2 regions of the Dysgonomonas termitidis genome follow, and region 1 is predicted to be linked to the other one. Evidence: riboswitches for the same ligand, from Rfam matches in the RefSeq annotation. Region 1 holds a riboswitch; the other holds the start of a gene.
The links. A riboswitch is a leader RNA that binds a small molecule or an ion and turns the genes downstream of it on or off. The one in region 1 is predicted to bind cobalamin.
Positions count from the first base shown of each region.

Region 2: it holds a riboswitch for cobalamin, as region 1 does, so the genes downstream of both, ACYQ3L_RS04665 (anaerobic ribonucleoside triphosphate reductase) here and ACYQ3L_RS12825 (TonB-dependent receptor plug domain-containing protein) in region 1, are expected to answer to the same signal.

Region 1 covers NZ_BAAHYD010000002.1:2,072,814-2,089,330, forward strand. Annotated here, with positions in the region: gene ACYQ3L_RS12785 (Fur family transcriptional regulator) at 1-241, shown strand, start outside; gene ACYQ3L_RS12790 (TonB-dependent receptor) at 319-2,721, shown strand; gene ACYQ3L_RS12795 (hypothetical protein) at 2,820-3,422, shown strand; gene ACYQ3L_RS12800 (TonB-dependent receptor plug domain-containing protein) at 3,555-5,582, shown strand; gene ACYQ3L_RS12805 (IS982 family transposase) at 5,708-6,532, shown strand; gene ACYQ3L_RS12810 (YiiX/YebB-like N1pC/P60 family cysteine hydrolase) at 6,554-7,189, shown strand; gene ACYQ3L_RS12815 (ABC transporter substrate-binding protein) at 7,246-8,379, opposite strand; gene ACYQ3L_RS12820 (DUF5074 domain-containing protein) at 8,391-9,488, opposite strand; gene ACYQ3L_RS12825 (TonB-dependent receptor plug domain-containing protein) at 9,510-11,504, opposite strand; cobalamin riboswitch at 11,616-11,791, opposite strand; gene ACYQ3L_RS12830 (pyridoxal phosphate-dependent aminotransferase) at 12,000-13,202, shown strand; gene ACYQ3L_RS12835 (non-canonical purine NTP diphosphatase) at 13,199-13,780, shown strand; gene ACYQ3L_RS12840 (butyryl-CoA:acetate CoA transferase) at 14,010-15,506, shown strand; gene ACYQ3L_RS12845 (RluA family pseudouridine synthase) at 15,617-16,288, shown strand.
Region 2 covers NZ_BAAHYD010000002.1:55,402-71,918, forward strand. Annotated here, with positions in the region: gene nrdG (anaerobic ribonucleoside-triphosphate reductase activating protein) at 1-28, opposite strand, end outside; gene ACYQ3L_RS04665 (anaerobic ribonucleoside triphosphate reductase) at 21-2,228, opposite strand; cobalamin riboswitch at 2,403-2,650, opposite strand; cobalamin riboswitch at 2,889-3,140, shown strand; gene ACYQ3L_RS04670 (threonine/serine exporter family protein) at 3,317-4,111, shown strand; gene ACYQ3L_RS04675 (threonine/serine exporter family protein) at 4,114-4,617, shown strand; gene dapB (4-hydroxy-tetrahydrodipicolinate reductase) at 4,965-5,681, shown strand; gene lepB (signal peptidase I) at 5,714-7,228, shown strand; gene lepB (signal peptidase I) at 7,337-8,329, shown strand; gene ACYQ3L_RS04695 (WbqC family protein) at 8,337-8,990, shown strand; gene ACYQ3L_RS04700 (EFR1 family ferrodoxin) at 9,111-10,154, opposite strand; gene ACYQ3L_RS04705 (TlpA disulfide reductase family protein) at 10,170-11,402, opposite strand; gene ACYQ3L_RS04710 (SusD/RagB family nutrient-binding outer membrane lipoprotein) at 11,524-13,065, opposite strand; gene ACYQ3L_RS04715 (SusC/RagA family TonB-linked outer membrane protein) at 13,083-16,280, opposite strand.

The DNA.
Region 1 (16,517 bases):
GAAGACGCTGGAAGAGAAGAATATTATCCATCGTATTGTCCTGCATGATTCTACGGTTAAATATGCCCTTGATAAGGAAGCCTTACCCAAGGGAGAACATGCTCACTTTCATTGTATAAAATGTGATGTGGTAACATGTCTGGAAACAGAGGTTCAGGCGCCGGTTGCCATGCCCGAGGGATTTTCTGTAGATTCGGTAGAGGTCTTACTTGAAGGTACATGCCCTGATTGCAAAATATAAGAGCCTGTAGCCGGATATTTAATTATAAAGAAATCAAAAACATATTTACTCAAAAATAAAACAGTCGGATGACTTTTATGAAAAAGATATTATTTATACTATTCTTCTCTGTTATTTATCTTCAGCTTTCGGCCCAATCAACCTGCTCATTATCGGGAAAAGTGACAAACCGTAATACTGGGACACCGATAGAGGGGGCTGCTGTTTCAATAATAAATACGGCTGTGGGCGAATTGACCGATAGCCTTGGTGTTTTTAGCTTTTGTCATTTAAAAGATGATAATTATACTCTTCTTGTAAACTATATAGGATATGAAACCGATACTGTTTATGTGGGAATACATAACGATACACTTCTCGATATTCGTTTAAAACCTTTGGCTGTAGAACTCGGAGAGGTGGAAGTTTCGGCAGGATATATAGAACCCGTTATAAGGCAAATAGACTATGATAAACCATCTACATCTTTTAATAAGATGTTAAGTGTTTTACCGGGTGTAGCTACCATGAATATCGGAGGAGGTACGTCAAAACCTGTGATAAGAGGGCTGAGCGGCAACAGGGTAGCTGTAATAAACAGAGGTATTGGCCAGCAGAATCAGCAATGGGGAGCCGACCACGGCATAGATATGAACCTGCTGGATATATATAATGCGAGTGTGTATAAGGGACCAAGTTCATTGTTGTTAGGTTCGGGTACTACAACCGCGATAGAGATACAGTCATATGGCTTTGAAAATAAGGATTTCTTCAAAGGTGAAGCACAATTATATGGTGCGTCGAATAATGATTTATACGGGGCCGGGCTTACTGCCAGATGGCAAAAGGGCAACTGGTTTTTGCAAGGTGCTTACAATTATAAAGATTATGCCGATTACAGGTTACCCGCCGAAAAAGCGGACTATGAGTCGCAGGAAATTGCTTTCCCGGACAAACGTTTACCCAATTCAGCGGGGAGGGAATATTCACTTTCGGGAACGGTCGGTTTCAGGAAAAAGAATGTGACTACATATATGAATGTAAGTAACAACTACCAAAAGAGCGGGCTTTTTGAGTTGGAGGAAGATCATTCCGGCCATGATCATGGTGATGCGGATGATGACCATGATAATCCCGATCATGATGCAGATAATTCACACCGGAATATAACTATGCCATACGCTACTGCAAATCATTTTGCGGTAACGAATAATACAGAGTGGAAAACATCGGCGTTTCGTTTGTCTGTAAATACAGGTTATCAATATAACCATCGTCGCGAATACGAGCATTTTCACGAACATTATGAAGGACAGCCCGAGCCAGGGACGGACGATGATATTGCAGTAGATTTCAAATTGAGGACATATTCGTCCAATGCCCGGCTTTTCCTGGATGAAAAGGAGAATTGGACAAAAACCATCGGCGCAAGCGTAGAATATCAGCAAAACAGAGTAGGGGGCTTCGAGTATTTCCTGCCGCGTTATAATCAGATATCAGGTGGATTATCTTTTATAAATACATTCCGCTTTACAAATGAATGGCTGTTCTCAGCCGGAGCGAGGTATGATTTCGGAAATATGGATGTCACAGGCTTTTATGATAATACTCTGGCTACCTACCTTAAAGAACAGGGATACGGTGAAGAGGTCGTGAGACAATACGCGCAGCGCGCCTATGATGTTGACCGTAACTTTGGCAGCTGGTCGGCAAGTGCAGGACTGGCATATACACCGTATTTATCTGAAGGTCTAACATATAAGGCAAATGTCTCCAAAACTTTCCGGTTTCCTTCGGCCAATGAACTTGCAGCAAACGGTGTACATCACGCAGCGTTCCGTTACGAGATTGGTAATCCTGAATTGAAAGCAGAGAACGGTTATACACTGGATTTAGGCTTAAATTATGATAACAAGGCGGGTTTTTCCGTCGAATTCAGTCCCTTTGTAAATTATTATTCCAATTTTATCTTTTTACAGCCTGTGGAGGAAACACCTGTATCGCTCTATGATGATAAGCCTTATCAATATTCTCAGGCAAAAGCGATATTTACAGGAGCAGAGTATAAAATTACATGGTTACTGCTCAGGCAACTGGAATTTTCTTCTGCCGGAAGTTTTGTGCTGAATAAAAATCTGGATGACCATAATCCCCTGCCTTTCGCCCCACCTTTGACAATGACCAATGAGATAAAATACTTAAAAGATACAGGTAAAAGGAAAGGACTGACATATTATCAATTATCAGCCTCCCATCAATGGTATGCAAAGCAAAGCCGGGTAGGTTTTGATGAAGCAAAAACAGCCGGTACCAGTTTATTTCATGCGGGTGCGGGGTTCGATTACCGGTTTACTCCTAAGTTTGCTGTTAATTTCAGTCTGCAGGTGCAAAATATATTTAATACGCGCTATCTCAATCATATAAGCCTTTATCGCCGGTTGAATATACCCGAGCCGGGAAGGAATATACAAGTCTTTTTGCGCATTCCGTTCAATGGCTGATAAGCCTGGATTGCCAATAATCTAAAAAAACGTTTAGCTGTGGCCTGTAACTCGCAACTTTATTGTATTTTCGTAATTGCAATTTTAGATAATATGTAATGAGGAATTTTTGCTTGTTTATTGTTACGCTTATTCTGTTGACCGGCCTGTATTTTTCATCATGTGCAAAGGTTGAGGGTGATGAGACAGAACCACCTGCGATATCAGATGTAAGGATTAATAAGAATGATACGTTGATGTACGGTAATCTGGTCATTAAGATGAATGATAGCCTGAATGATAATCCAAATAGAATGGATACGGTAATAGCCACTAAATGGATGTATATATATGCCCGGTTTACGGATAATGAGGCTTTATCTACCTTTAAAGTGGAAATAAATCCTGAATATAAAGATAAGAGAGGACGGGAAAATGTGAAAGACTCCATAATGCCAATAGTCAAGCTAGGGCAAATGATATTTAATCAAAAAGATATAACAGTATATCGTAACAGGTTGCTTCAGATACCCGACACCATTACCCGAACCCGTAAAGATGGAGATGTGTCGGTTATGGATACACTGGTCTTAAGTCAGAAGATCTATGATATGAAAGTGGCAGTGATAGACAAAGCCGGAAATGGAGATTCTATTATGGACTACAAAGTTGTATTAATGAACCGGAAGTCGTTGTATGACGTAAGAGTCGGACAGAAATAATATTGTATTAAATAACTGGAAGCATGAATCTTATCCGGATTCATGCTTTTTTTATGCATTTATGCTCGGTAACTTTATCTATAATCCGTATTTTTGCGGCGACAATTTATTTTATTAACAAATTCTAGAAAAATGAATCGAAAACATTTTAAGGAAAGACCGGTCTACCGTTTCAAACGCTTTGTACGGAAGGCCTACAGTGCATTCAACAGTATGCACAGAATTGTAAACATCGGAGTGGTAAGGGGATGTGCTATTTCATTCCTTACTGTATCTACAATTACTGCACAGACTACTACCGATGGCGAACAACAGCAAAAAGTATTGGAAAAGGAACTCGATGAAGTGATGGTCACGGCATCCCGGGTAGAGACTCCGATCAATCAGACGGCAAAGCTTGTTACGGTAATCACAAAAGAACAAATTGAGCAGTCGCCCGTCCGCAGTATTCAGGATCTGTTAGTCTACGCCGCTAACATAGACGTAGTTCAAAGAGGCGGACACGGTGTACAAGCCGACATTTCGATCCGTGGCGGATCGTTCGACCAAAATGCAGTACTCCTCAACGGAGTAAACCTTTCAAACGCCCAGACAGGGCACTACAGTTTCGACATTCCCATCAATCTTTCCGACATCGAACGCATCGAGATCATTCATGGCCCGTCAGCTCTTATTTACGGTTCGAGTGCTTTCTCCGGAGGAATCAACATTATCACTAAGAAGAATACGGATTACAAGGCCTATGCCAGTGTAGGATCCGGGATGCACAAACTTCGGGGAATGGAAGTGCGTGGTACGGCAAAAACGGGTATGACAACCAATAGCCTGTCGGTAGGCTATAATTCTTCGGATGGTTATATTGCAAACAGTGATTATGATATTTATAACGTATTGTGGCAAACACGTTTCAGACTCAAAAATGAATCGAAACTGGACCTGCAGCTGGGATATAATGATAAAAAATACGGTGCCAATACATTCTATTCTCCTAAGTTTCCAAATCAGTATGAACGAACCAGTACGTATACGGGTTCTCTGAAAGGGGAGTTTGGTTCCAAGCTAAAAATAGTCCCGATTATTTATTGGAACAGGCATCACGATCAGTACGATCTGGTGAAAGATACCGATTACGGGCGGAATTATCACCGCAGCGATACTTACGGGGCTAACCTTATTTTCTCATACAGGTCGAAATTAGGGAATACCAGCCTTGGAGGTGAAATACGCAGGGAAGATATTATGAGTACCAACCTGGGAATGCTTATGGTTGAGCCACACCGTAAATATACGAAATATGACGACCGGACAAATGCCAGCGTATCACTGGAGCATACCTACAGCATAGAGCAGTTCGTATTATCCGCAGGGGCACTGATGAATCATAATACATTACAAGACAATCAATATAAGTTCTATCCATCGGTAAGCGCGACTTACCGCCCTACGGATAAAGTAAACATATCGTCGTCGTGGAGCAAGTCAACACGTGTGCCTACCTTTACCGATATGTACTATAAAGCACCTACGCACATCGGCCGGAATGATCTGAAGCCGGAGAAATCGGAATCTCTGGAGTTAGGCATAAAATATAAAGATAATCTCTTCAGTGCATACCTTACAGGCTTTATACAATGGGGTCGGGATATTATCGATTGGGTGAAAGAGAACCCGGCAGATGAAGCATACACTGCATGGAATTTAAGTAAAATAGATACTAAAGGCGTGGAAATGGGAGCTAAATTCCGTATCGGAGATATACTTCCCGCGTTGGGCGGTAAATCATCACTGGCTTTGGATTATATCCGTATGCATCAGGATGGGGATACGAAGGGCCTCATATCTATCTATTCGCTGAACTATTTGCGGGATAAGTTTACGGCAAAATTCAATCATCAGATATATAAAGGACTCTCAGCAGGCTGGTATTTTCGCTTCCAAAAGCGGATGGGCACTTACGAAAAATATGAAAATCTGATAAAAGTGGGTGATGAGCATTATCCTGCATTTTCAACCCTCGACCTGAAATTGAACTATGAATATAAAGATGTGGTATTCAATCTGAATCTGAATAATCTTTATGATACACATTACTTCGATAGGGGAAATATACCTCAGGCCGGCTTTTGGCTAATGGGAGGTATTAGTTATACTTTCAGATAGTAATGCCAAAGAATAGTCAGAACTTTCTTCTATATAATTAATTCAAGTTGCTATTTATAGAATTATCCAATAAAAAAGGTCAATCCCTTAACTTTGCGGTGCTAACACACAAAAAAGGACTGACCATGGTTACAAAAACCATTGCAATATACGTATTTTTTGATGATATATTGAAATCGATGAACCACAAAGAGCCTGAGAGCCGTAAGACCAGTGATGCGGAAATCATTACGGTAGTTCTGATTGCCGCCCAGTATTTTGCAGGCAATATAGAGAAATCCATCTGTTTTGTCCGTTCTACCGGATTGATGCCTCGTATGCTTGGCAAAAGCCGCTTCAACCGCAGGTTGCACAATATAGGAGAATTTCTTAGCCAACTCTTTTTCTATACAGGCCAGGCAATAAAGGGTATGAGCCTTGAGACAACTTATAGCATCGATAGCTTTCCTGTAGAGGTCTGCCATAATATACGCATAAGTAGATCCAGGATTGTCAAAGGGGAACAATACCGAGGTAAATGTGCTTCCAAACGTGTTTATTTTTATGGTTTTAAAGTTCATATGATAGTTACTTCGGATGGTATTCCCGTAGAATTTACCTTTACAGCAGGCGGAATCCATGATATTGACGGTATAAAACAATTGCCGGTCAACCTGCCTGATGGAAGTCAACTTCTGGCTGATTCCGCTTACACTGATTATTTGCTTGAAGACATGCTGGCCGATAATAATATTTATCTGAAAGCTGCCAGGAAAAGTAATTCCACAAAGCCGCATAATCCGTGTATGGAATATCTGATATCTATTCACAGAAAGCGGATTGAAACAGCTTTTAGTGATATTACCAAGTATTTGCCTAAGAAAATTCATGCCGTCACTCAAAAGGGGTTCTTGATTAAACTTATTGCTTTCATTTGGGGATATACTTTTGATAAAATTTACAATCTATAAATAGCAACTTAAATTAATTATATGAAAGCAATATTATTAATGGTTCTCTTTTTATCAGGCATGACCGTGCGTGCTGATGACTTCAGGCTCCAGAGCGGCGATCTGATCTTTCAGGAAGATTGCGCAAATGGAACTGATAATACGATAAAAGCAGTTACCGCCAGTATCGGTGATTACCGGTTTACGCATGTCGGTATCGTTTATATCGATGATAATGACAGTGTCTATGTAATCGAAGCTACTCGTCCCAAAGTCGCAAAGACACCTCTGAATGATTATCTGCATCCCGAGGGAAAAGATTGTTATCCCAAATCGGTCGTAGGACGGCTGAAAGAAGAATACAGTGCCTGTATTCCCGCCGCGTTGAATGAGGGGTTAACCCTTATCGGCAAAGATTATGATGACGGATTTATCTTAGGTAATGATAAGTATTATTGTTCAGAACTTATTTATGATATCTTGTTGAAAGCAAATAATGGCATTCCCGTATTCGCGTTAAATACGATGACTTTCAAATCGCCCGATACAGGCGAAATAACGAAAGGCTGGAAGGAGTATTTCGGAAAGTATAATTTACCGGTTCCCGAAGGTGAACCGGGTATAAATCCGGGAGCTATGTCAAGCTCGGATGTGATCGATATCGTTCATTACTATTAAAGAAAAAGGCTGTGGCAGAAATTCTGATCACAGCCTTTTTACAAACCTATATACATTTACTCTCCTATTTTTTTGTAATATTTCGGCGTATATTCCGGGAAGAGTTCCGGATGGAATATATACGCCATATCTTTCAATATATAATCCGGATGGATGGGCAAATCCTCATAATAACCCGAATATGCTGTATTGCATCCGTATATATTTTTTTCTTTAAATGCCTTGAAATGGGAATATGGCTTATATTCTTTCTCCAGGCTTTGATATGTCATATCTTCAGGCCAGTTATATTTGATTATCCAGAAATCCGCTTCACCCGCCTTGTCTAATACCGATTCGAATGCCAGTGGCATATAAGTTGTCGAGTTGTCATCAGACCAGCAATACGATGCTCCCGAATCGGATAGCATATTTGCCATAAAGCTTTTTCCTCCGGGCATGTTCCATTTGTTCTGATAACGCATATCCGTAAATACGGAAGGACGGTTTGCCGTTCCGGCCACGGCATCTTTAACAGCATTATAATTCTTTTCGGTAATGGCAAAAAGCGAATCGGCCAATTGCTCCTTCCCGATAAATAAGGAATAGTAGCGTATCCATTCGGCACGTCCAAGCGGATGCGATTCTGTATAATCGGTTGTTTCCAGAATGGGGATTCCTGTTTTTTCTATACTTCCGTATGTCCAGCCTTGTATCGGAGTGGCAAATATGGCATCAGGACTGAGCATGATCAATCTCTCTGTGTCAGGTTTACTGGCCATCCCCAGATCGGCGATTGCCCCGCTCTTTACACCATCCTGTATATTGGATAGCTTTATATACTGAGGTTCACACACACCCTTTATCAGATTTACCGCATCCAGTTCGTTCAGGGTAGAACAATGGATGGTGGAGTATGTCGCTACTGTTTCCAAAGGTATTCTTACAATTGTACCTTTGGGAAGGTTTGCCGGTAAATCTTTATTCTTTGCCACAAGGACATATGTTTGCAGCATGCGCGTGGTGTCCCAGGGATCACGCACCGACACGGTGGTATATCCATCATACTTTTTTACCTGAAAGCCTTTGGCATAATAGACAGTATATCCCGTTTGCGGCTTAATATTATCCTGTCCGGCAGGCTTAGGTTTATCGCAGCCCGCCAGGATGAGGATAATAGAAAAGAGTAGTGTGATATTTAGGAATTTCATATTCTATATTATCATTTTACACCTGTAATGAAATATGCTCCCATAGGGTTGATACCTCCGGTACCAAAACCAGTCTTATATGTACCGTCGGCAGAAAAGATATACATATCTCCATTGGTAGAGTAGTCACTTGTAGCAATATATATGTCGCCGTTCGTAGGATTTACTGTAACATTATATGTTTTCGACAGATCAACATTGCCAGGTGCAGTCACAAAGGATTTCTCATTTACTGTGTTTGTTTTCAGATCTAATGATCTCAAGCTAACAACCCTACTTCCGGTATCCCATGATTCACTTACTAAAAATAATTTATCATTATCTTTATTCAAGGCCATTTTATTGGCAATACCTGTACCTAAAGTTGTTAATTTTCCTGTTGATGGCTCATACTTTTGAAGGGCTGATTTTATATTGCCATAATTGCCAAATGATATAATATATACATTTCCATCCTTATCACTTGTTATGTTTGCCGGATTTTGAACCACATCAATTGTTTTGACAGTGAAGCTTTCAAGGTCAATTTCTGAAACAGTTGTTCCATCTCCGTATCCGGAGTTTGCAACATAGAGTTTCTTTTTGGCTATTGTTAATTCTTCCGGGTATGTACCTACTTGTACTTTTTTTGTAATAGTCATACTTGTTGTATCTATCTGAGCAACATATCCATCGAAAAGACTTATGTATACTTTCCCGTCATAAGCAACGCCTTCACGAGGTTTTTGAGGCTGATTCGATTCATTTAGAGGTTCGATAATCTTTAACAACTTGCTGGCTAAATTTGTAACATATATTTTGTTTGACCCTGATGCCAGAATATACATTTTATGACCATAAATGACCATATCGTTCCCTGTATCTCCTATTTTTAGTTCATCATTTTGATTCTCAAACATTTTCTCAGTAAATACTCCTGTGTCGGAACTGTAATAGCCCATTGTTGCATTGTTTTTACCACTGCTTCCCGAGTTGAGAATATACACCCCTGCAGAGGTAATTTCTGGAGCTACCCATGAAGGTGTGATATTATCATCATCAGAATCACAAGAAACAAAGGCAAAAGCCAACATAGAGAGTAACATTCCTTTTACTAAAAACTTTTTCATTTCTATTTTTTATTTAAATGTTTAAAATTTGAACCCGCCGGTTATTTTAAATGATCGCCCCGGCATGGGGTAATATGCGATTATATCATAATTTTCGTTCCAGATATTCAACAGGTTGCCTTGCAGATAACAGTCATAACCTTTTATTCTTAGCTTTTTATATAGGGAGATACTATGGTCGGAGTATCCGTCGATACGGTTATCCTTAATATTCTGTATATTAAAATAACGCTTGTTTGCTGCAACAACAGAGTATGAAAAATTTACCCATGGATTATTGAAGCCTACCGTTATCGCTCCCGAATGTTTTGGGGTGTATTGTATCTGGTTTTTGTATGTTTTGCTGTTATTGGGGTCAGTCATATCCAGCGCTTCCATATAGCTGTATGAGCCGCTGATATCCACATCCATTTTGTCGCACAGTGAGATGTTTGTCGCCAGTTTCAGATCCATACCTTTTATCCGTACTTTTCCCAGATTAGTGCTACTTGCCATAAAGGGATATGGTATTATGATAATTTTATCCCTCACATTATTATAATACACGTCTAAAGATGCATTCACGTAATTGAGAACGTCGGAAATGCTACCTACCCATGTTGCACCCATATTGAATTGGCGTGCCAGTTCGGGATTTAGCTTCTTCGATATAGAAGAATAGTATAATTCGGTGAAAGTCGGTACACGAAACAATTCTTTATATGACACCCTGAAACGCAGATTTGTTGCATCGAAAGGCTGATACGAAGCGCTGATTGTAGGTGTCAGTCTCTTATAAGTGTTATTGTCGCTATTGTTCTTCACCTCTTCTGATATATATGTTGCCAGCAGGCTTGCAGTGGCAGTAAATTGTTTAATGTCATATTTTGCTGCTATCCCGGTAAGTGAGTTATACCGCTTAGGGTAGGGAAGGTTGTCCGCAAAGGTAGCCATGTCGTTATTGAGCGTATTATAGCTCAGATCTTCTGCCAAAGAAGCCGAAAAGTTATTGTTTATCGTATATAACAATGCATTGGAAAGGTATATTTCATGCTGCTTGTAACGATTCGTTTTCCTGTCGCTCAGTTCTTCTATTACATATCGTGTAAACGTATAGTCATATTTGGCTTGTGATCTGAATTTGAGCTTAGGGCTGAATGTAGTATTGTACATCATCTGGGTAAAAAAATTCTTATCCCAGAGACGCTCGGCCGCATAATCGTTTGCGATAGTTACGTTTCCGGGCAATCCACGTTCCGAATCAAAATAATAGACTTTAGTGCGTAGATCACCGGATTTACCGAAATTATTGAAGATATTTATTTCTGTTCTGAAGATATCCACATCGCTGTTCTTTCTTTTACGGTCAGGTAACAGTTTATCGTCTTCCTGTTTGAAAGGATAATTACCATCGGCACGTTGCCAGCTCCCGTTAGCTGATATGGCAAAAGAATTGCTTATTTTATGCGAATAATCGAGGACAGGATTGAATAACCCGAACGAGCCTGTTGTTATTCTTGTTTTACCCTCGTGGTTATGCTCATTAAACGAAGGAATAGCTGTTTGCAGATTAAGTACTCCGGCAGAACCCAGTACCCTTGCTGTTTGAAATATATCATCTGACTGACTTATGCTGAGCGATACGGCAGATATGTTATCCAAAGCAAATCGGCCTATATCCACCTGTCCGGATAGTACGTTACTGACAGTGATTCCATCATAACTGATCGCTGTATGTTCCGCTCCCATTCCCCGTATAGCAACTGTTTTTAGTCCGCCGATACCTCCATAATCTTTGAGTACGACACCATTAAAGCGGCGTACAACGTCAGATACCGATTGCAATCCTTGCTCTGTAATAGACTCTGTAGTAATGACTTGAAGCGGTGTCGTTGAGCGGGCAGCCGAGGGTTTTATATGTGCAGATACTTCTACCTCCGATAGTTTTTGTGTCTTGATACTATCATTTGTTTGGGCCAGTAAGGATGTACAAGCTAAAGAACAAAAAAATAAAAAGGTAGAAAATAAAATTCTCATCTATGCAAAATATATCTTTTAGTATAATTGCAGCATCCGATAAGAACAAAGAAAAAGAAAGGTAGTTGGATTTCTTTTACGCATGTTTCTTAAGCCTTATTCCTCGAAAGCTGTCGAAAATATTACTTTGCAGGTCTTCTGACTCGCTCTTGTTCATATCACCTTCCCGTTTTGCAACAGTGGTATTTTGATACAAACATTCCCAGAGCTTACAGCAGCGGGTCTGTTCAGGATTTACACCTGATTCCCTTTTCATCCTTAATGGAACAAAGTAGCGCAAAGATACACAATATTATAGAAGATTTACTTTTTTGAGATAATTATTTGTAAAGAGTATCATCGTGCTTACCAAGAATAAGGAAGAGCAGAGATGAAAAATAAGTAAAGCGGGTGAATGAAAGGTGCTACAAATTCGTCGCCTATAACTTATAACTCATAAGTAAAATTCGTATATTTGCGCCTTGTTGAAAATAAAATATATATTATAATAGCATTATGCCACATATTTCGCAGCGAGGAATAGAAATGCCGAATTCTCCCATCAGGAAATTGGCTCCATTGTCCGACTCGGCTAAAGCCAGGGGTTTGAAAGTATATCATCTGAATATCGGACAGCCCGATCTACCTACTCCCGAAGAAGCGCTTGAAGCGATACGCAATATCGACCGCACTATACTGGAGTATAGTCCCAGCGACGGATACCGTTCTTACCGTGAGAAACTGGTTGGTTATTATGCAAAGTATAATATAAATGTATCGGCTGACGATATAATTATTACTACCGGAGGGTCGGAAGCTGTATTGTTCGCATTTCTGGCCTGCCTCAATCCGGGTGACGAAATTATTGTTCCGGAGCCTGCTTATGCCAATTATATGGCCTTTGCCGTATCAGCCGGAGCCATTATCCGCACAGTATCCTCTTCTATTGAAGAAGGGTTTGCTTTGCCGCCAATTGAAAAGTTCGAAGAACTGATAAATGAGCGTACAAAAGGAATTATGATATGTAATCCGAATAACCCGACAGGATATTTATATTCGCGTGCCGAGATGAATCAGATAAAGCATCTGGTGCAGAAGCATGATCTTTATTTATTTTCGGATGAGGTATACCGTGAGTTTATTTACACCAATTCACCATATATTTCGGCTTGTCACCTTGTCGGTATCGAGGATAATGTGGTGCTGATAGATTCGGTTTCGAAGAGATACAGTGAGTGCGGTATCCGTATCGGTGCATTGATTACTAAAAATAAGGAATTACGCAAGACCCTTATGAAATTCTGTCAGGCGCGCCTGAGTCCTCCGCTTATCGGCCAGATTGCGGCAGAGGCATCTTTGGATGCAAGTCCTGATTATCTTCGTGATACCTACGATGAATATGTGGAAAGACGTAAGTTCCTTATCGACCGCCTGAACCGTATACCGGGAGTATATTCACCTATCCCTATGGGTGCATTTTATACCGTTGCACGCCTTCCGGTAGATGATGCCGACGAATTTTGCGCGTGGTGCCTGTCCGATTTTGAGTACGAAGGACAGACTGTTTTTATGGCTCCCGCTTCAGGTTTTTATACAACACCGGGATTGGGAAAAAATGAAGTACGCATAGCCTATGTACTCAATAAAGAAGATCTGGGAAATGCGCTTACAGTATTAGAAAAAGCATTGGAAACCTATAATGCGCTGAAAAATAAATGAAAAGAAAGCTTGTATTCGCTACAAACAACGCTCATAAACTGGAAGAGGTTAGGGAGGTTGTAAAAGATAAATTTGAAATACTCAGCCTTAAAGATATTGGTTGCCACGAAGATATAGCCGAACCGGGCGAGACCCTGGAAGAAAATGCTTTGATAAAAGCCCGCTATGTGAAAGAGAAATACGGTTACGACAGTTTCGGTGATGACACGGGGCTTGAAGTTGAAGCCTTGAATGGTGCGCCGGGCGTGTATTCGGCCCGTTATGCCGGAGATGGGCATGATGCTAAAGCCAATATTAAAAAACTTCTGGCTAATCTGGATGGCGTTACAAATCGTAAAGCCCGTTTCAGATCTGTTATAGCATTGATTCTGGATGGAAAGGAATATCTTTTTGACGGGAAAATCGACGGTGAAATAATCTCAGAAGAAAAAGGTACTGCCGGATTTGGTTATGATCCGGTGTTTATGCCCGACGGATACACAGCGACATTTGCCGAATTAGGAAGCGATGTTAAAAATAATATAAGCCACCGTGCACTGGCTGTGAAAGCTTTGTGTAGTTTTTTGGAAGGTATCTGATTTTATAAGTACAGCCTGCAAGGACGATTTCCTTTTGTTTATGCATATTGTTTTCGTTAGAGATGAAAACCTTTATTTTTTTGAATAACAGCACTAAATTGCAGTCTTTGAATTTTTAATGATTTAAAATAGCACATCAGATATTTATTTTGTACTTTTGCAGCGCGAAAGCGAAACACATATGAAAATCAACTTAATAACTTATATAAATCATACATTTTAAAAAACAATGGCTTTAAAATTTATGACTGCTGAAGAGGCAGCCGCACTTATCAACAACAACGACAATGTGGGATTTAGCGGTTTTACGCATGCAGGATGTCCCAAAGTAGTACCCGGATTTATTGCAAAACGCGCCGAAGAAGAACATGCAAAGGGCAACCCTTTCAAAATAAATGTGTTCACCGGAGCATCTACAGGAGATAAGTTAGACGGGGTCTTAACCAGGGCGAAAGCTATTAACTTCCGGGCACCTTATCAGACAAACAAAAGCATGCGCGAAGCAATCAATAACGGAGAAATCAAATATTGCGATTTGCACCTTTCCACTATGGCTCAGGATATCCGTTACGGGTACTACGGAAAAGTAGACTACGCCATCGTAGAAGCATGTGAAGTTACAGAGAACGGTGAAATAGTCCCTACATGTGGTGTCGGTATCTCTCCTACAGTAAGCCGTCTGGCAAAAAAAGTCATTGTAGAACTAAATGAATGGAATCCGAGGGCAATGCGTGGAATGCACGATATTCCCGAACCTCAGGACCCGCCTACACGTGAAGATATTCCGGTATACGGTGTACATGACCGCGTAGGTAAAGACCATATAAAAGTAGATCCTGATAAAATAATCGTTGTAAGAACCAACGAACCGAATGAAGGCAGCGGCTTTGCTCCCGTAGATGAAGTAACTGCGAAAATCGGAGAAAATGTAGCTAATTTCTTTATTAAGGAAATGGCGGAAGGCCGTATGCCGAAAACATTCCTGCCTGTACAGTCGGGTGTGGGCAATATAGCGAATGCTGTGCTAGCAGCCATGGGCGAAAGCAAGGAAATTCCTGATTTTGATGTTTATACCGAGGTTATCCAGGATGCCGTTATAGGGCTGATGGAATCGGGACGTGTTAAATTTGCAAGCGGCTGTTCATTGACAGTAAGTAATCCTTGCATCGAGCATATATACCAGAATCTGGACTTTTTCAAAGAAAGGATCGTGTTGCGTCCATCCGAATATTCAAACAATCCCGAAGTAGTCCGCCGTCTGGGGGTTATTGCCATCAATACAGCTATTGAAGCGGATATCTACGGTAATATTAACTCAACCCATGTGATGGGTACCAAGATGATGAACGGTATCGGAGGTTCCGGAGACTTTACCCGTAGTGCATACGTGTCTATATTTGTAACGCCATCTGTTGCAAAAGACGGAAAGATAAGTTCTTTTGTGCCGATGGTTGCGCATCAGGATCATAGCGAACACTCCGTGAAAGTAATCATTTCGGAGTATGGTGTGGCCGACCTTCGTGGCAAATGCCCTGAAGAGCGTGCACAGGAAATCATCAATAAATGTGTGCATCCGGATTATCGCCCTCTATTGCAGGAGTATATCAAGAATGCTCCTAAGGGGCAAACAAGATTCGATATGTATAATGCTTTCGCTTTTCACGAAGCATTCCAGGAAACAGGCGATATGAAAAACGTTACCTGGAGAAAACCAAAGAACGCTTAACACATATATATTAAACATTATAACTGAGAAAACCTTTCGATTGTCAATCGAAAGGTTTTTCTTTGTAATAAATTTGAAATCTTTGAATTTGCAATCTTGAAATTTTCATAATGACAGTTCTCTACGAAGATAACCATATCATAATTGTCAATAAGACTGTATCGGAAATCGTACAGGGGGATAAGACGGGCGATAAGCCACTTTCGGAAATCGTAAAAGAATACCTGAAAGAAAAGTACAATAAGCCGGGGAACGTTTTTTGTGGTGTTACCCACCGCCTCGACCGTCCTACGAGCGGGATCGTGGTCTTTGCCAAGACAAGCAAGGCTTTATCCCGCCTGAATGATATGTTCAAGAATAAGGAAATAAGTAAAACTTATTGGGCTATTGTAAAGAATACCCCCAAGCAGCCGGAGGGGACATTGAAGCATTACCTGGTACGGAATGAAAAACAGAATAAGTCATATGCTTATGATACTGAGAAGCCGGATTCTAAACAGGCTATACTGCATTATAAACTAATCGCCCGTTCAGATAAATACAGCTTACTCGAAATAGATCTGGAAACAGGCCGCCATCATCAGATACGTTGCCAGCTGGCAAAAATCGGCAGCCCGATAAAAGGGGATTTGAAGTACGGTGCGGAGCGTTCCAACCCCGATGGCGGTATCAGCCTGCATGCACGTAAGATATCCTTTATTCATCCGGTATCGAAAGAATTAATCGAAGTTACTGCACCTGTGCCGGAAGATAATTTGTGGCAGGCTTTTGGCGGAATATAAGTCTCTCGCAAATGTGTAAAATAAGGTATATAGGAAAAATGGAAAACAGAATAAGATTAGTAAGTAATGTGAATCAGTAATTAAATACAAAAGAAAAATCTCACGCAAAGACGCAAAGGCGCAAAGAAAGCTTTTGAATAAAAAAATAAAAGTATTATTCGCTTTTATTTGATTCCAACTCTATTCTTTGTTTTTCGAAAGTTATTTTCAATATTTTTCTTTGCGCCTT
Region 2 (16,517 bases), 2.0 Mb from region 1:
TATCCAGTATCGATATATTGCTATTCATGGACAATACGGTCATTAAGTTCAGCAAGTTTTGCGCTATTCCATCTATCGGTAGTGCCTACCAGATAGCCTGTTATACGTTGCAGGCGGTCTATCTGCATGCTTCCGCAACGGGGGCACTCATTTATTTGTGTAGCGGCATTTTCGTATCCGCATTTCAGGCAACGGTTCCGGTTATGGTTCACCGAGGCGTAGCCGATATTATATTTATCCATCATATCTACAACAGTCATAATAGCTTCTGGATTATGAGTCGCGTCGCCATCCATCTCGACATAAAATATATGTCCTCCACGCGTAAGATCGTGATAGGGAGCCTCTATTTTAGCTTTCCGATGTGCGCTGCATGAATAATATACAGGTACATGATTTGAGTTTGTATAATACTCCCGGTCTGTAATTCCTTCAATAAGTCCGAAATCTTTTTTGTCGCGTCGTGTAAACCGCCCGGCAAGTCCTTCGGCGGGAGTGGCCAGTACGCTATAGTTGTGCTGATATTTATCAGAAAATTCATTTACCCGGTCTCTCATATATGTTATTATTTCCAGACCTAGTTTCTGGGCGGTTTCGTCTTCTCCGTGGTGCTTGCCGGTAAGGGCAACCAAGGCTTCGGCCAGCCCGATGAACCCTATGCCAAGTGTGCCCTGATTGATAACTTTCTCTATTGTATCCTCACCTGCCAGCTGCTCGCAACCTTCCCATAGCACCGACATTAATAACGGGAATTGTTTGGGAGCGGCTGTCTTTTGGAACTCGAAGCGGCGATGCAATTGGAGGGCGGCCAGCCCGAGCATCTGATCCAGTTTCCTGTAAAAGCAGTCGATCCGTTCCTTCTCGTTTTCTATGTTTCTGCATTCCAGAGCAATGCGTACCAGATTGAGTGTAGAGAAAGAAAGATTGCCTCTGCCTACCGATGTTTTCTTTCCAAAACGGTTTTCAAATACGCGGGTACGGCAGCCCATTGTCGCCACTTCATATTCAAAACGGCGGGGATCGTTCTCATTCCATTCTTCATGTTGGTTGAATGTCGCGTCCAGATTCAGAAAGTTAGGGAAGAAACGATGTGCGCTCACCTTGCATGCCAGTTGGTATAAATCGTAATTCCGGTCTGTTGGTAAATAGCTTACTCCCCGCTTCTTTTTCCATATCTGTATCGGGAAAATGGCTGTTACTCCGTTGCCCACGCCTTCATCTGTGCTGATTAACAGTTCCCGCATGATGCATCTTCCTTCGGCAGAAGTATCCGTTCCATAATTAATAGAACTGAATACCACCTGATTGCCTCCCCGGGAGTGTATGGTGTTCATGTTATGGATGAAGGCTTCCATCGACTGGTGTACACGGCTCACTGTACGGTTTATGGCATGTTGGATAATTCTTTCGTCACCATGTAATCCGGTCAGGTCTTTTGATAAGTAATCCTCTATTGGTGTTTCGTAAAGGTGTTTGTAGTCCAGTCCGTTTATCTGTTCCAGCACTTTTATTTCTTCAATAAAACTACGCCTGACAAAAGGTGCCAGATAAAAATCAAAAGCAGGGATGGACTGGCCACCATGCATTTCATTCTGGGCTGTTTCCATGGATATGCAGCCAATCATGCTCGCTGTTTCTATACGTTTGGCAGGACGCGATTCTCCATGTCCGGCATTGAATCCATGCTGAAGTATCTTATCTAATGGGTGCTGTACACAAGTGAGGCTTTTGGTCGGATAATAGTCCTTGTCGTGAATATGTAAATAGTTTTGGCGGACGGCTTCTTTTACTTCCGGCAGCAGCAGATAGTCGTCAACAAAAGGCTTCGTAGTTTCACTCGCGAATTTCATCATCATTCCTGCCGGAGTATCAGCGTTCATGTTGGCATTTTCGCGTGTGATATCGTTCGATTTGGTCTCTATGATTTCGAGGAACATGTCCCGTGTTTTGGCCTTTCGGGCAATGCTGCGCTGGTCGCGGTAAGCGATATATTTTTTAGCTGCTTCTTTCCGTGGGCTTTTCATCAGTTCCACTTCTACCATATCCTGGATTTGCTCTACGGTCATTTGCTCGTTACCCTGGCAAGAGATAAAATCCGTGATGCGTCTTATCAGGGAAGAGTCTTCTCCTTGTTCGGTGTGTAACATGGCTTTGCGGATAGCTGCCATTATCTTTTCTTCATTGAAGCCGACTATGCGTCCGTCTCTTTTTATGACTGTCTGAATCATGGTTGTATTATGTTATGAGTAAAAGAAAGTATTCGACCCGCTTTCGCGTCGTCAATTGTTGATTAATGATACATTGCTTCAATGTAACTGACGGGGATAGAGACCAAAATAGGCGAAGAGAGATTAAAGATGTAAAGTCACCGCATATTCTATTCTATCGCTTTTCTCCCGAAAGCTACGAATGTATACACGGCAGGTCTTCTGACTTATTTCCCGGTTAGGAGCCTTCCCAATGTTCAGTTAACAGTGAGCAGTAAGCAGTTAACAAAATGATAACTGAAACTGATGACCGGTAACTGTCGATCAGTGGCGTGAGGGCCTAACCTTTTCTTGAAATTTACAGCTACGGGGATAGTTCAGGACTTGCACCTGATTCCCTTTTCATCTGATTTTATTTCAGAACCGTATATGGTAACAAAGGTAGATTATTTTTTTATATGGTTTTCAAAAATGAGATTTATTTATTGAAAAATAATGCCAAAGTTTCCCGAAATAAATTCTAAGTTATACAATATTAGATAAATAAAACTTTTATATTGTTGAAAAGTTTCCTAAATTGGATAATTTACGATATTAATTTATCTTTATTCCGGATGATTTGCCGATAACTACAGAAAAAAATATTTTCTCAAAATGTTATTATTTCGATTTTTTATTCCAACTTTGTATCTGATTATTGGTGTTACAAGTCCGCATCTTCGGATAAGTAATGAAAAAGGGAATCAGGTGCAAGTCCTGAACAGACCCGCTGCTGTAACCTCTTTTCAGTGAACAGTTAACAGTCATCAGTTAACATTCATTGATGTTGTTCCGAGCGATACCCAATGCCACTGGTCGACAGATAACTGTCTATCGGGAAGGCTGCACGGAGCAAGAGTGAGTCAGAAGACCTGCCAGTAATAGTATGATTTTGTCTTTCGAGGATTAGAGGCAAGTTGGAGAAGTAAAAATTCATGTTCGGATAAAGCTGGTTTTGTGCAACAGTCAAAGTTGCATTGTGTTGGTTATATATGATAACTAAGATCCCTGCAAGAGCCGCCGACAGAATCACTTATTCTCCCGGAGATTAATTTTATAAAGCAAACAAAATGGAAAATGTTTTGCCGGAGGACAAAGGTATGTCCGCTACAAAATTTGCCGATCTGATTTTGGAGGTCAGTACGATTCTGTTAGAGTCAGGCGCTCACTGTGAACGTATAAACCGGAATGTGCAACGTATTGCCGATACGACTTGTTTTAAGGTGGAGATGCTTCTCTCCTTTACTGCTGTATCGGTAACGGTTACAGATCGTGAAAATCCCGAAAATACAGTAACCGGAAACAAGCGGGTGAGGCATCATGGTGCGCATTTCGGCGTATTGACAAATACCAGTTTGTTAACATGGAAGCTGTTTGAGAATAAAATTTCGTTGGGTGAGCTGGAAAATTGCCTGAATGAGATAAAAGCCGCACCTAAACATCCTGTTTGGCTGATACGCGTTTTTATCGGGGTAGCATGTGGTTGTTTATGTTTGCTTGCCGGAGGCGACTGGATGGACGGAGCTTTTGCCTTTATAGCGTCACTCATGGGGCTTACAGTGCGTCAGGAAATGGTAAAAAAGGGTTTCAATCTGATGGTTGCCGTTGTATGTTCTGCTTTTGCGACTACAACGATCTCCGGCATGAATGTATTGTTCGGTTGTGGCTTATCGCCCGATATATCGGTAGCAACCGCTGTCCTGTTCCTTATACCGGGGGTCCCGTTGATTAATTGTATTATAGATTTGCTGGAGGGGTATATACCCACGGGAATTGCGCGTGGGGCATTCGGCGGCTTTATTTTGTTATGTATAGCGATCGGCATGTTTATGAGTATGTCATTGATAGGTATTAATAATTTTTAGAGATGATGATAGATATATTAAGAGATGCTTTTCTAAGCTTTTTTGTAGCAATAGGCTTCGCGCTTCTTTTCGAGACCCCCCGAAAAGCTTTGCTGATTGCAGGATTGTTAGGAGGGGTAGGGCATTGTATCCGGTTTGTGCTGTTGCAATTGGATTATGGTTTGGTCGCATCTACACTTTGCGGGACTGTATTTATCGGGCTTGCCGGAATTTATTGCGCCCACCGTATACATACGCCTCCTGTCGTTTTTACGCTTCCTGCCTGCATTACGATGATTCCCGGCTTATATGCATACCGCACGATGCTCGGTTGTATCAGGATATACGAAGAGGGGATGGATAATAAAGGTTCGTCATTGCTGCAGGATACCGCATATAACTTTATTCTTACCTCTTCGCTATTGTTTTGTCTGGCGATCGGTATTTGCATTGCCGCACTCGTTTTTCGTAAAAAAAGTGTGAAAGATATAAAGAAAATCAGGGATTTGGGTATAAAGATTTTTTGAACTAATAAAGACTTGAATTCATCAATTGAGATGCTTATAAGCATTTCTTCCTGAAGGCAGGGGATGGCTAAAGTGTTAAGAATATCTAACCGGATGTAATAAACCGGGAATGGGGGCGACTAACCTTTTGTAGGTGGCTTTTATTGCTTAATTAGATAATAGCCGGGATTTAATAATGCATTTCCTATTATAACTTATTCTTGTTGTTTTACTTACTGATACAAAGAGTTGGCTCGTGTCCTTAAAAAAGCTTATAATCAAGGATTAATTAAAAGGGAAATCCTCTGGAAATAAGTTTTTATGTATATTTGTAAGCTTTAATCAATTAAATTAACAAATACTCAAATATGAATATAGCTCTCATCGGATATGGTAAAATGGGACATGAAATAGAAAAGATAGCTGTTTCGAGAGGTCACAATATTGTATCTGTCATAGATGTAAATAATACGGATGATTTCGGTTCGTCCGCGTTCAAAAGTGCTGATGTGGCAATCGAATTTTCTACGCCTGACAGTGCGATAGATAATTACAGAAAATGTTTTGCTGCACACGTTCCTGTAGTTGCAGGAACAACAGGTTGGCTCGAACATATGGATGAAGTGAAAAAAGCGTGCTCGGAAGGCGTACAGACTTTCTTCTATGCATCGAATTATAGCCTGGGAGTAAATATCTTCTTTGTGTTAAATAAGTATCTGGCACGGATAATGAATAATTATCCGGACTATGATGTGAAGATGGAGGAGATACATCATATTCATAAATTGGATGCTCCAAGCGGAACAGCTATAACGCTTGCAGAAGGTGTAATTGAAAATATCAGCCGCAAGGAACGCTGGAATCTTGAAGTTGAAGAAAAACAATCAGATCTGGCTATCCATTGTATCCGTGAAGGAGAAGTTCCCGGCATACACGAAATAATATATGAGTCGGATGCCGATATTATCAGCATCAAGCATGACGCGAAAAGCCGGAAAGGGTTTGCTTTGGGAGCAGTTATTGCCGCTGAATTTACCAAAGGTAAAAAAGGCTTCCTGGGAATGGATGATATGCTTAAATTTTAAAATAAGGTCGTAAACCTACTTTTACTTACAATATGGAAAATAACACTAAAAAAGATGGCGCGCAGCAAAAACGCAAATCCGGCGTAAGGCAATGGATATATGCCGTTCTTGCATGTATATTGTGTGTCTTGTTTGTTATCTGGACAGGATACTGGGGAGTCCTGATTCTCATTCCCGTTTTTATAGATATCTATATTACGAAATTTATCCCGTGGGGAGCATGGCGCAATGCTAAGAATCCGCATATGAGGAAAGTGCTCGACTGGGTAGATGCTATTGTTTTCGCATTGGTAGGTGTATGGATCATTAATACATTCTTTTTCCAGAATTACCAGATACCGACTTCATCTCTCGAAAAATCGCTCTTAGTAGGAGATTTCCTTTGTGTAAGCAAGGTTAGTTATGGGGCGCGTTCCCCGATGACTCCATTCTCACTGCCATTGATGCAACATACGTTTCCTGTTGGCGGATTTAAGTCGTATCTCGAAAAACCGCAGTTGGAATATAAACGGTTTGCAGGCACAGGGCATATAGAACGCAACGATATAGTCGTGTTCAACTATCCGTCCGGAGATACGGTAGCGCTTAATTATCAGAATGGGGATTATTACGGGCTGGCTAAAAGGGTTGGGCGTGATGTGGTATGGAATGATAAAAGGACATATGGGGATGTAGTCTACAGGCCTGTAGACAGACGGGAAAATTATGTAAAGCGGTGTGTCGGGTTACCCGGAGAAACTATAGAACTTATAAATGATATTGTTTACATAAATGATAAACCGATTGCCAGTCCCGAAAACATGCAGCTATTGTATTTTATCCAGACAGACGGTACTGAGATAGCTGCAAAGATATTTGAAGAATTAGGCGCCAGTGAGGATGACTATTTATATACCAACAGTATGGGGCAAAAAATGGTATATTCATTTAATCCCATGGGTATAGAAGGCGCGGACAGTCTGAGGCTGGCCAGTCTCGGATTTAAGTATAATAATGGAAGTTTCGGCCTCGCGTATCAGATTCCTCTGACAAAAGCAATGGTTGAAAAAATAAAAGAAAAACCTTTTGTGCTGACAGTCTTTCCAATGAATGAGTTTAAGAAAAAAGCAGGGATCAAGCGTGATGTTGATAATGGCGACTATGTATATCCTATTACATGGACTCAGGATTGCTATTCAGGTGACTTTCCTAAAATATGGATTCCTAAACGTGGCGAAACTATAAAATTTGATACGGATGTGGATTATAAAGTTGCGGCTTATATCCGCTGTATCAAAAATTATGAACATAATGATTTTGACTATCGTGACGGCAAAGTGTATATCAACGGGCAACAAGCCGATTCTTATACATTCAAATATGACTATTACTTCATGATGGGTGATAACCGCGATAATTCTGCCGACTCCCGTTCCTGGGGATTTGTTCCCGAAGATCATGTCGTAGGCAAACCGTTGTTTATATGGTTGTCTCTGGATAAGGATAAAGGATGGTTTAGCGGTAAGATTCGCTGGAACAGATTATTTACATCGGGGAACAAAAAATGAGCCAGTCCCCTAATCCCCCGGAGGGGCCTTGCAGGGAGGGTAAGGATGAATACTTGTTGACCGTAACTTGTAACTGCCCGTAGGGCGAAGTAACCTGTAACTAATTCAATGTCGTCAAAAAAGAAAAATATATACGTTTATCTGGGCAAAGTAATTCTTGTTACTTTGCTCATTGTTTTACTGGTGCGTAGCTTCTTTCTTGAATCATTCTCGGTTTCCTCTGCCCAAATGGAGACTACATTGCTGAAAGGAGATAAGATACTGATTAATAAAACGGCCTATGGCATCCGTATGCCGGTAACTTTATTGAGCATTCCATTTACATTTGACAAGATATTCGGCATGAAAGCATACTCTACAGCCCTGCAAGCGCCTTATAAAAGGTTCTTTGCACACGCTGCGGACAGAGACGACATCGTGCTTTTCAATAATCCTCTGGAAACAGATAAACCTTTGGATAAGCGAAGCTTGTTGCTTAGCCGTTGTATTGCCTTGCCCGGAGATTCTATCCGGATAGAGAGTGGATTGTTTATCATAAACGGAAGGCCGTATCTGAGCAGCCCTGGTACAATAGAAGAATATTATTTCAGGGTATCGGCCAAAAAAGAATTGGAAGATGTGGCAAAGGGAATGCATATACCTATGCCTTTAGGTATAGGGCAAGGGGATAGTATAATCACCCAATTGAGTAAATACGACGCATTTGTGCTGAATGAAAGTTTGTCGGATTCGCTGACACTTGTTCCCTGCAAAAAGGACACTCTGCAAAGCCACACATTCCTGATTCCATTCAAAGGGAAGATAATAGATTTGAGCGAAAGTAACCTTGTCGTATACAAGCAGATAATTTTGCAGGAACTGGAAGGACAAGATGCTAAAATTGAGGACGGTGAACTGTTGATAAATGGTATAAAACAGACCGGCTATACATTCGAAGACAGTTATTACTGGATGTTGTCCGATAACAGGACTTATTCTACAGATTCACGTTCCATCGGGTTCATTCCGTTCAGTAGTATTATTGGTAAAGCATGCCTGATCTGGCATAGTTCGGACGAAAACGGTACAAGGGCGGAACGTTGTTTCTCTTCCATAAAATAAGTGATAGATGAAATTAAATGATATATACCTTTCTTCAGCATACCTTGCCCCGGTTCAGTATTATACAAAGTTTCTTCTTGCCAACCGTATTTTTATAGAGCAAAATGATAACTATATAAAGCAGACATACCGGAACCGTTGCACTATTGTCTCGGCAAATGGCGGAATATCCCTGTCTATCCCTGTCGAACACTCCTCGAAAGACAAAACATTGATGAAAGATATCAGGATTGCCGGACATGGTAACTGGCAGCATATGCACTGGAATGCTATTGTGTCGGCATATAATTCGACACCTTTTTTCGAATACTATCAGGATGATTTTTATCCGTTCTATCATAAAAAATATTCCTTCCTGTTCGACTACAATAAAGAATTAAATGATCTGATTCTCCGGTTACTGGATATAAATCTGCCTCAGATAGAATATACGGCAGCTTATAAGACCGAACTTGCAGATACGGAGTCCGATCTCAGAGAGCTGATTCATCCCAAAAAAGATTGGAAATCGTTAGACCCGGATTTCTCTCCCATACCGTATTATCAGGTTTTCGAACAGAAATTCGGATTCATTGCTAATATGAGTATCATTGATCTATTGTTCAATATGGGAAATGAAAGCCAGATAGTGCTTGCTGGTTCGGTGAATGAAAGATTATGAGCTTTTGGAAAATAGTTTATTTGTATAATAAGCTGTTCGGCATTAATTTATAGGTCTTTGGACCGTTGGTTGTTAATTTTTTTCGACGAGTAAGTATAGGATAATAGCTATACACATTCTCTATTTGTTATCTTTCCACTTATTATCGGGAATAGATCTGTATCGTCCCCAGAATTTGTAATGGGTTAATGATGAATATGAAATGAGCTTCCCAATCCATTTTGTCTTGAGGAAGAGATGCTGTAACCTGTACAGTGCGAACAGCAATAGCATGAAGATGGATGTGAAGATGGCTGATCTTATAAAGCCGGATTGAATATTGCTTGAGATAAAATGATGTATAAAGCAGGATGACGCAAATGATGCTGTCAGTGAGACGGTGAGAAACAATCCGTGTGCGGTTTCGATCGCTTTCTTTGGGCATTCGTTCATGCATTTCATACAGCTTTCGCACTTGTATGTCCAGAATGGCCGTGAGCCTGTATCCCTGATTGCTTTCACAGGACATTGCTTTATACATGAGCCGCAGTTGTCACAATCGGGAGAAGCATAGAAAGATTTTGCGAGGGCAAACCGTCCGACAAGGTAATAGGCCAAAGCAACAGGGGATATGAGAATATCCTGCACGATGTCCTTGTCAGAGGCAAAGTCAGGTTTGCCGGATAATATCTTTTGGCAGTGCTTTTCGAGACGTGCATAATTTTTCTGGTGCAGGAATTTTACCGACTTGCCGTTCAATGCCGGATGAATGGATATCCAGTTTGAAGGCATGTCGAAGGGGATTTGTCCTGTGATATGATAGCCCTTTTTCTTCAGGATGAATGCGGATAACATGAAACTAATCCCTGTAAGGCCGGGAGTAATGAAACGACCGATTCTGAGTCCGGCTCTGGTGTTCATCAGCACCACCTTGTTTTCCCCTTTTGGAAAGCGGCGGATAAAGTCAAGAGTTATCCTGGGGTAGTTAAAGCCGTGTACAGGCGAGATGATAACAATCAATGTCCCGTGTTCCGGTACTTGTGTCTTGGAATTGATTTTTGAAATATCTGTCAATTGACATTCAATTCCGCTGTTAACAGCAAATCCGGAAAACCACATAGCCACCCGCCGGGCGTTGCCTGTGCCCGAAAAGTAAAACACATGTGCTTTCCCGAGTTTGTCCATGTACAGAACAGGTTTTTATTTTTCTGCGAGGAGTTCGTCTATTACTTTATTGAAGTCTTGCTTAAACTCTTCGTAGAACAACCCTGTCGCCGGACCGTTGAAGCCGGTGTGTATCTTGCGGACTTTACCCTTCTTGTCGATAAAAATAGTAGTGGGGTATCCCATTATTTTGCTTACCTGAGGTAGAGCTTTGGCAGTTGCATCATCGCCCAGCTTACCCGCGAATAAGATATCATATGTGGTATCGTAACGTTTCGCCAGACGGGAAAGAACTGTCTTTACATATTCAGGATCATCTTTACGCTCAAAGGCGAGGCCTATGATTTCCACGCCGCGATCTTTGTTTTCTTTATACCATGGCGATAAGTATTCCATCTCGTCGAGGCAATTAGGACACCAGCTGCCAAGTATGGATACAATCACAACCTTGTCTTTGAACTTAGGATCGGATAACGATACTTTATTGCCCTCGATATCTGGGAAGGTAAAATCAAGACGGTCGAAACCCTTTTTCATGTACGCAAGGCTGTAAGGGTCGGCGAGTGCCGCTTCGGCATTACGTTTTCCAATGAGCTTAGTTACGCCCCTGGTAGTGTAAAACTCTCCCGTAAAGTTATCGCTCCCTGCAAACCGGCCTTTAATCAGGTAAGGACTTAATCCGGCAAAGGCAGAGAATTGAAAGCCATCGTTTGTTAATGCACCTTCAAGATAACGAAGGTCTCCGGCATTGGTAAGTATAGAGCCTGTAAGTATATCCCCGCCCTGATTGAATATGCCTACATTGCGTGCCGTATCGCCTTTCGGGCTGATGAAATCAATGTCCCATTTTCCGGCCAGAGATGTTGTCGCAGGAGTTGCCGCTTTTTCGAAGCGGGGTGCGTCCGTTTTCACTGCGGAGAAAGGCACGCCTTCATCGCCGCCTTCGACAAAGAGTTTTATAAATCGTCCGTCGAATTTTCCGTTGCTGATGACACCTCTTATTTCAGCATCATAAGCTTCGATGGGAATGATTACTGTATCAGTAGAATAGCGGATGCCTTTGAGTGGTACGCGTTCAGCTCCGTTAATCAGATATACCGTGGCAGAGTCTGTCGCAGCATCTGCGACATCGAAGAGGAACGGGAATTTCTCACCGGAGACGGAGAACTCGCCGCGCCATTTGCCATCGGCCAGTCTGTTATTTACTTCCTTGTTGCATGAGGCCAGAGAGATCAGCCCGGCCAGGCTTGCTATTATATACTTTTTCATATGCTAAAAAATTAGTCCTGACCATTCTTGCCCTGCCATAGTTTGTGGTAGATCTTATGGGAGTAATTACACCACATTTCCGGGGCAGCAGGCGAAGAATGTATCAGGACAAAAATACATACTAGTTTTTAAATATCCACGGCTTTGTCTCTATTTTATCACTACCCTGTGCCGACAGTGCCTGCTGATAGTTTGCCCTATTCACGTTCTGCTCTTTGGTAGGATAATACAGCCGGCTGGGAACACCTCCGTCTCCGAAGAGAGGGTCGAAACGATATGTTACAGTGTTGGCTTCTATTTCGCCTTCGAATATGATGTCGCCTTCCTTTATGAGGAAATCGGGGAATCCGGTGCGGCGATATTCACTCCATGCTTCCAGCCCCTGCATATATAATGCGATGTATTTCTGGGTTAAGACATTCTTCTGGTTAGCCGCAGGCAGCTTGGACAGGTAGTCTGTAACTTTGTCGGCAGCGACGCCCCATTTTTCAAGCGAGGCTCGTACTCCTGCCTGATAATCGTTTTGGCTCCAGTTGTTGTATTCGGAAATAAGGAATGCAACTTCTGAGTATTCCATCAGGATTTCCGCATAATTCGCCGCATTGATCGCCGCTCCCGGCAAACTGACGTTATTGGCGGAGAATTTTCCGGCCTGATCGTTTGCAAGGCCATATGGCAGGCCTATATAGGTATTCGTGGCTGTTGCCGGTAATGCATATGCGGATAAACGTGGGTCGGCTACAGGGAGTGCCGGATTACTGCCTTTTAGCAAATCGACAAGGATGTGAGAAACGGCGAAGTCTTTCCGGTTGGCTGTTACGGTGGCCCTGTAAAGAGGAGCTTCATTTGGAGATGTACCGGAATATTTGAATGCGGCATTGTCTGAATTGCTTGTGAACACACCTTTGCTTAATGCGTCTTCGAAATGTTGTCTGTATAATGCGCTGTCCTTCTCCTTTAAGCGGGTGGCAAAACGCAAGCGTAATGAATTAGCTAGTTTGGCCCATTTCAGGTGCTTTCCTCTGTAAATGATATCCGCCTTATTAAAGGTAGAGTCATCCGGATATTTGAGGAGTGTATCACTGGCGGCTTTTAGCTCATTCAGGAAATCGGCATAGATCTTTTCTTGTGGTGCATATGCCGGGGTAATATTTTCGGGGTTTTGTTGCAGAGCCTGAAAATCTGCATCTTTATTGCCATAAGACTGGTAAGGGATATTTCCGAACACGTCAGTCAATGCATAAAAGGTATAGGTTTTCAATATCCGGCTGATGGCAATCTGAGTTGAGTTACGCCCTATACCATTGGCGGAGGCTACATCTTTTGTTGCAGGATCAGTGTTGAGCCTTATTATTTCCTCCAGATTATTCAATGTCTTATAGAGCCCTTTCCAGTAATCGTCCGAGTAGCTGAACGGAATGTCGTAGCGGGACTGTGTTGTATAAGTATTCTGTGAAAAATATTGCACAAACAGTATAGAGCCTCTTAATGATACTTGTTCGCTGCGTAGGTTATCTACCAGTAATTTCTCGGAAGAAGTGATCAAAGATGTAGTAGGTACAGATGATGGGCGGTTGGGATCTTCATTGATATCATCTACGCATGATGTGAATAATAACAATGATGTGAAAGCACCTAGTATATATAGTTTATTTATTTTCATAATCTTTTTGTTGTCTTTTAAAATTTGAACCCAAGGTTTAATCCGTATGTTACCGGAGTAGGGATATTTCCTCCTTCTATACCTTGTACATTGCCACTGCTGTTTGTCAGTTCCGGGTCTATATCTTTACTTTTTGTGTAAATATTCCATAGGTTGCGGGCATAGGCAGTAACGCTGACACTTTCTATCTTCCATTTCGGCAGTTTGAATGTATAACCGAATGTCAGCTCTCTTAGCTTGATAAATGTCGCATCGAATACAGTATAGGCTGTCGGCCCATTATATTGGTTCTGCGCCCAGGCCTGAGCGGTTATATTCTTCGTGTTTTGAGCAGTATTGCTTACAGTATATGTACCATCGGAATTGAATACGACATCTCCTGTAACGCCATCCAACACAGTCCCTGTTTCACGGATATTATTAGCCGCAGTTGATTTCAGTATACCGGAATACATACCCACTTTATAGGTCTGGGAGAAAAACTTGCCTCCTACCCGTGAGTCGATAAGGAAACCGAAAGAGAAGTCTTTATATCTTAACTGATTCTGGAAACTCCACAAGAAGTCGGGCAACACACTGCCTAGCGGAACAAACTGATCTGTACGCATATACACACCGTCTTTATCCACGACCTTTTGTCCGTCAGGTGCATATACAAAGTCATATCCCATTATCTGTCCGTAACTATCCCCTTCTTTAGCCACCAGAGATACCAGTGTATTACTTAGCTGGAGAGTGTTTACAGCTTCAGAGAGTGTGATGATCTTATTGCTGTTTTTAGAGAAGTTTGCAATAGCTGTCCAATCCCAGTCTTTTTGTCTGATAGGGTTCACTGTCAATGTAGCCTCTATGCCTTTATTATTTATCTTTCCGGCATTGATCAGCTTATAGCTATATCCGAAAGCATCGGAAGTAGGCAGTGAAATAATCTGGTTGCGGCTGTTGTTATTATAATAGGTGACGTCGAGCCCTAATAGATTATCGAAGAGTTGTAATTGTAATCCGGTTTCCCATGAAGATGTTATTTCCGGCTTCAGTTCCGGATTATTCAATTTCTCAGGAAGTGTATAAACGATATTGCCATCGAATGAATTCAGGGCTTCATAAGTCTTATATAATTGATAAGGGTCTGTATCGTTACCCACCTGTGCCCAGCCTAAACGGATCTTAGCAAATGACAGCCAGCTTTGTTCTTTCAACGCCGGTAGTTCGGTCAGAATGAAAGACGATGTGAGAGATGGATAAAGGAATGAGTTATTATCTTCCGGTAATGTTGATGACCAGTCGTTACGCAATGTCCCGTCTACATACAACATGCTTTTCCATCCATAAGAGAAGCTACCATAGACTGACGATATGGCTTTCTTGTACAACCCGGTCGATGGGTTCACAATAATAGACGCAGCATTGTTCAGACTGTAATATTCAGGGATGGCAAGTCCTCCCGAAGTTTGGATGTCGCTTACCCGTCTGTTGCGCCTCATGTAGTTCGCACCGGCATTTGCTACCAGTGAGTGATCTCCCCAACGGTTGTTGGTTGTAGCCAGGAATTCATAGTTAAACTCATCGAATTTCTGTGAATACTCCTGATATTGGGACTGTGAACGTGAATAATAAGCAATTCGGTCTTGAGAATTGTATTGATAAACATCTCCGTTGATCCGTCCGGTCAGGCTAAGCCATGTTGTAGGGGTTACTGTTAATCCTACATTTCCATAAAAGCGGTCCCTGTTTTCTTTCAGGTAACTTTCATATGCCGACCAGTATGGGTTATCGATGTATTTGGTCTTTTCTCCGGCAGCTGTATTTTCCCAGCTTGTCCTGTTCCATGCGCGGGGTGTTCCGTCGGCTCTTTTATATTCTTTCAACTTTTGATAGTCGACCTGCACTTGTCCCCATTGGTATGCCTCGAGTATGATGTTACGGTTCGAGGCTCCTGTCCACGGACGGCCTGTGGATTTGTTATTTATATAGTTCACATTTCCGAAGAATGATACAAGGGAGCCTTTGGTGCTACCTGATATATTTATGGAGTTACGCCCTAAAGATGAATTCGGGATAGTCCCTTTTACGTTCTTGTTTGTAAATGATACGCGAAAAGTACCTGTTGCCGTATTCTTGGACAGGGCGATATTATTTGTATTTGATACGCCTGTACGGAAGAAGTCTTCCACATCGTGTTTCGGATAAACCCATGGCTGAGGATTCAGATAATCGGCTGTATATTCAGGATCGAGATTATACCAGTGCAATACAGGTGTTCCGTCCAGTTTCGGGCCCCAGCTTTCGTCAGCCGCGTAATCCACTATATTATATTCTTTTCCGTCGATAGTCGCCTTTTGAAAAGTGGTGCTGTATCCCCCGCCATATAGTTTCTGACGTTCAGGCAGGCGGACTACTTTTTCGAACTCAATACCGGTATTTACCTGTATATCTATACGGTCATCTCTTCTATCTCCTTTTTTCGTGGTGATGAGGATTACCCCGTTAGCTGCACGTGTACCGTATAAGGCGGCTGCAGAAGGACCTTTCAGTACGCTAATGTCTGCGATGTCGTCAGGGTTGATGTCCTGAATTGTACTACCCACATCTTTTCCTGCACTACCATTTATCGTGGCAGATGTATTCATATCTGTATTGTCCAACGGAACGCCATCTATTATGTATAATGGCTGGTTGTTTCCCGTAATAGAGTTTATACCTCGTAAAGTTACTCTGGACGATCCTCCCATATTTCCTCCACTGGAAATAACCTGTAATCCTGCTATCTTGCCCGACAATGCGCTCAAAGCATTGGTCGGCCTTGTTTCCAATGCCTCACCTGATACTCCCTGAACAGCATATCCAAGCGCTTTCTTTTCACGGGGAATGTTTAATGAAGTGATGACCACCTCGTCCAGTTCTGTAGCCTTTTCTTTCAGAACTACATTTATAGATGTATTCGTCAATACTTTTGCTTCATGTGTCTCGAATCCCAAAAAGGAGAAGACTAAAGTTTCATTTTTCTGTGCGGAAATGGAATAATAACCATCTTCGTTGGTCAGTGTGCCAGTCCGAAGATTACCTTTAATCTGAACAGTAACTCCCGGAAGTTCCAGGCCTGTAGCATCGGTAACACGTCCTTTGATGACAAACTCTTGATCTGTTTGGGCAAATAGTAGTATTGTAAAGGCATTTAACAATAGTAATAATTTTATTTTTCTCAATCCTAACATAGTTTTTGTAGTTTATTCAAATATTTTTATAGATGCAATAAATATCTTGTTGTTAAAAACAGATAATATTTATCACAAAAGTATAACGACTATGTTGCGTGTGAAATCCCTTTTATGTGGTATTTATATACCTAAAACATGGTATAGCTTTAACCTGTTACGAGTATTTGGCCCCCTTTGGGGGCCCCTTTAAAAAAACACCTCCTTTTTGGGGAAGTTGGAAGGCTAAAAGGTAAC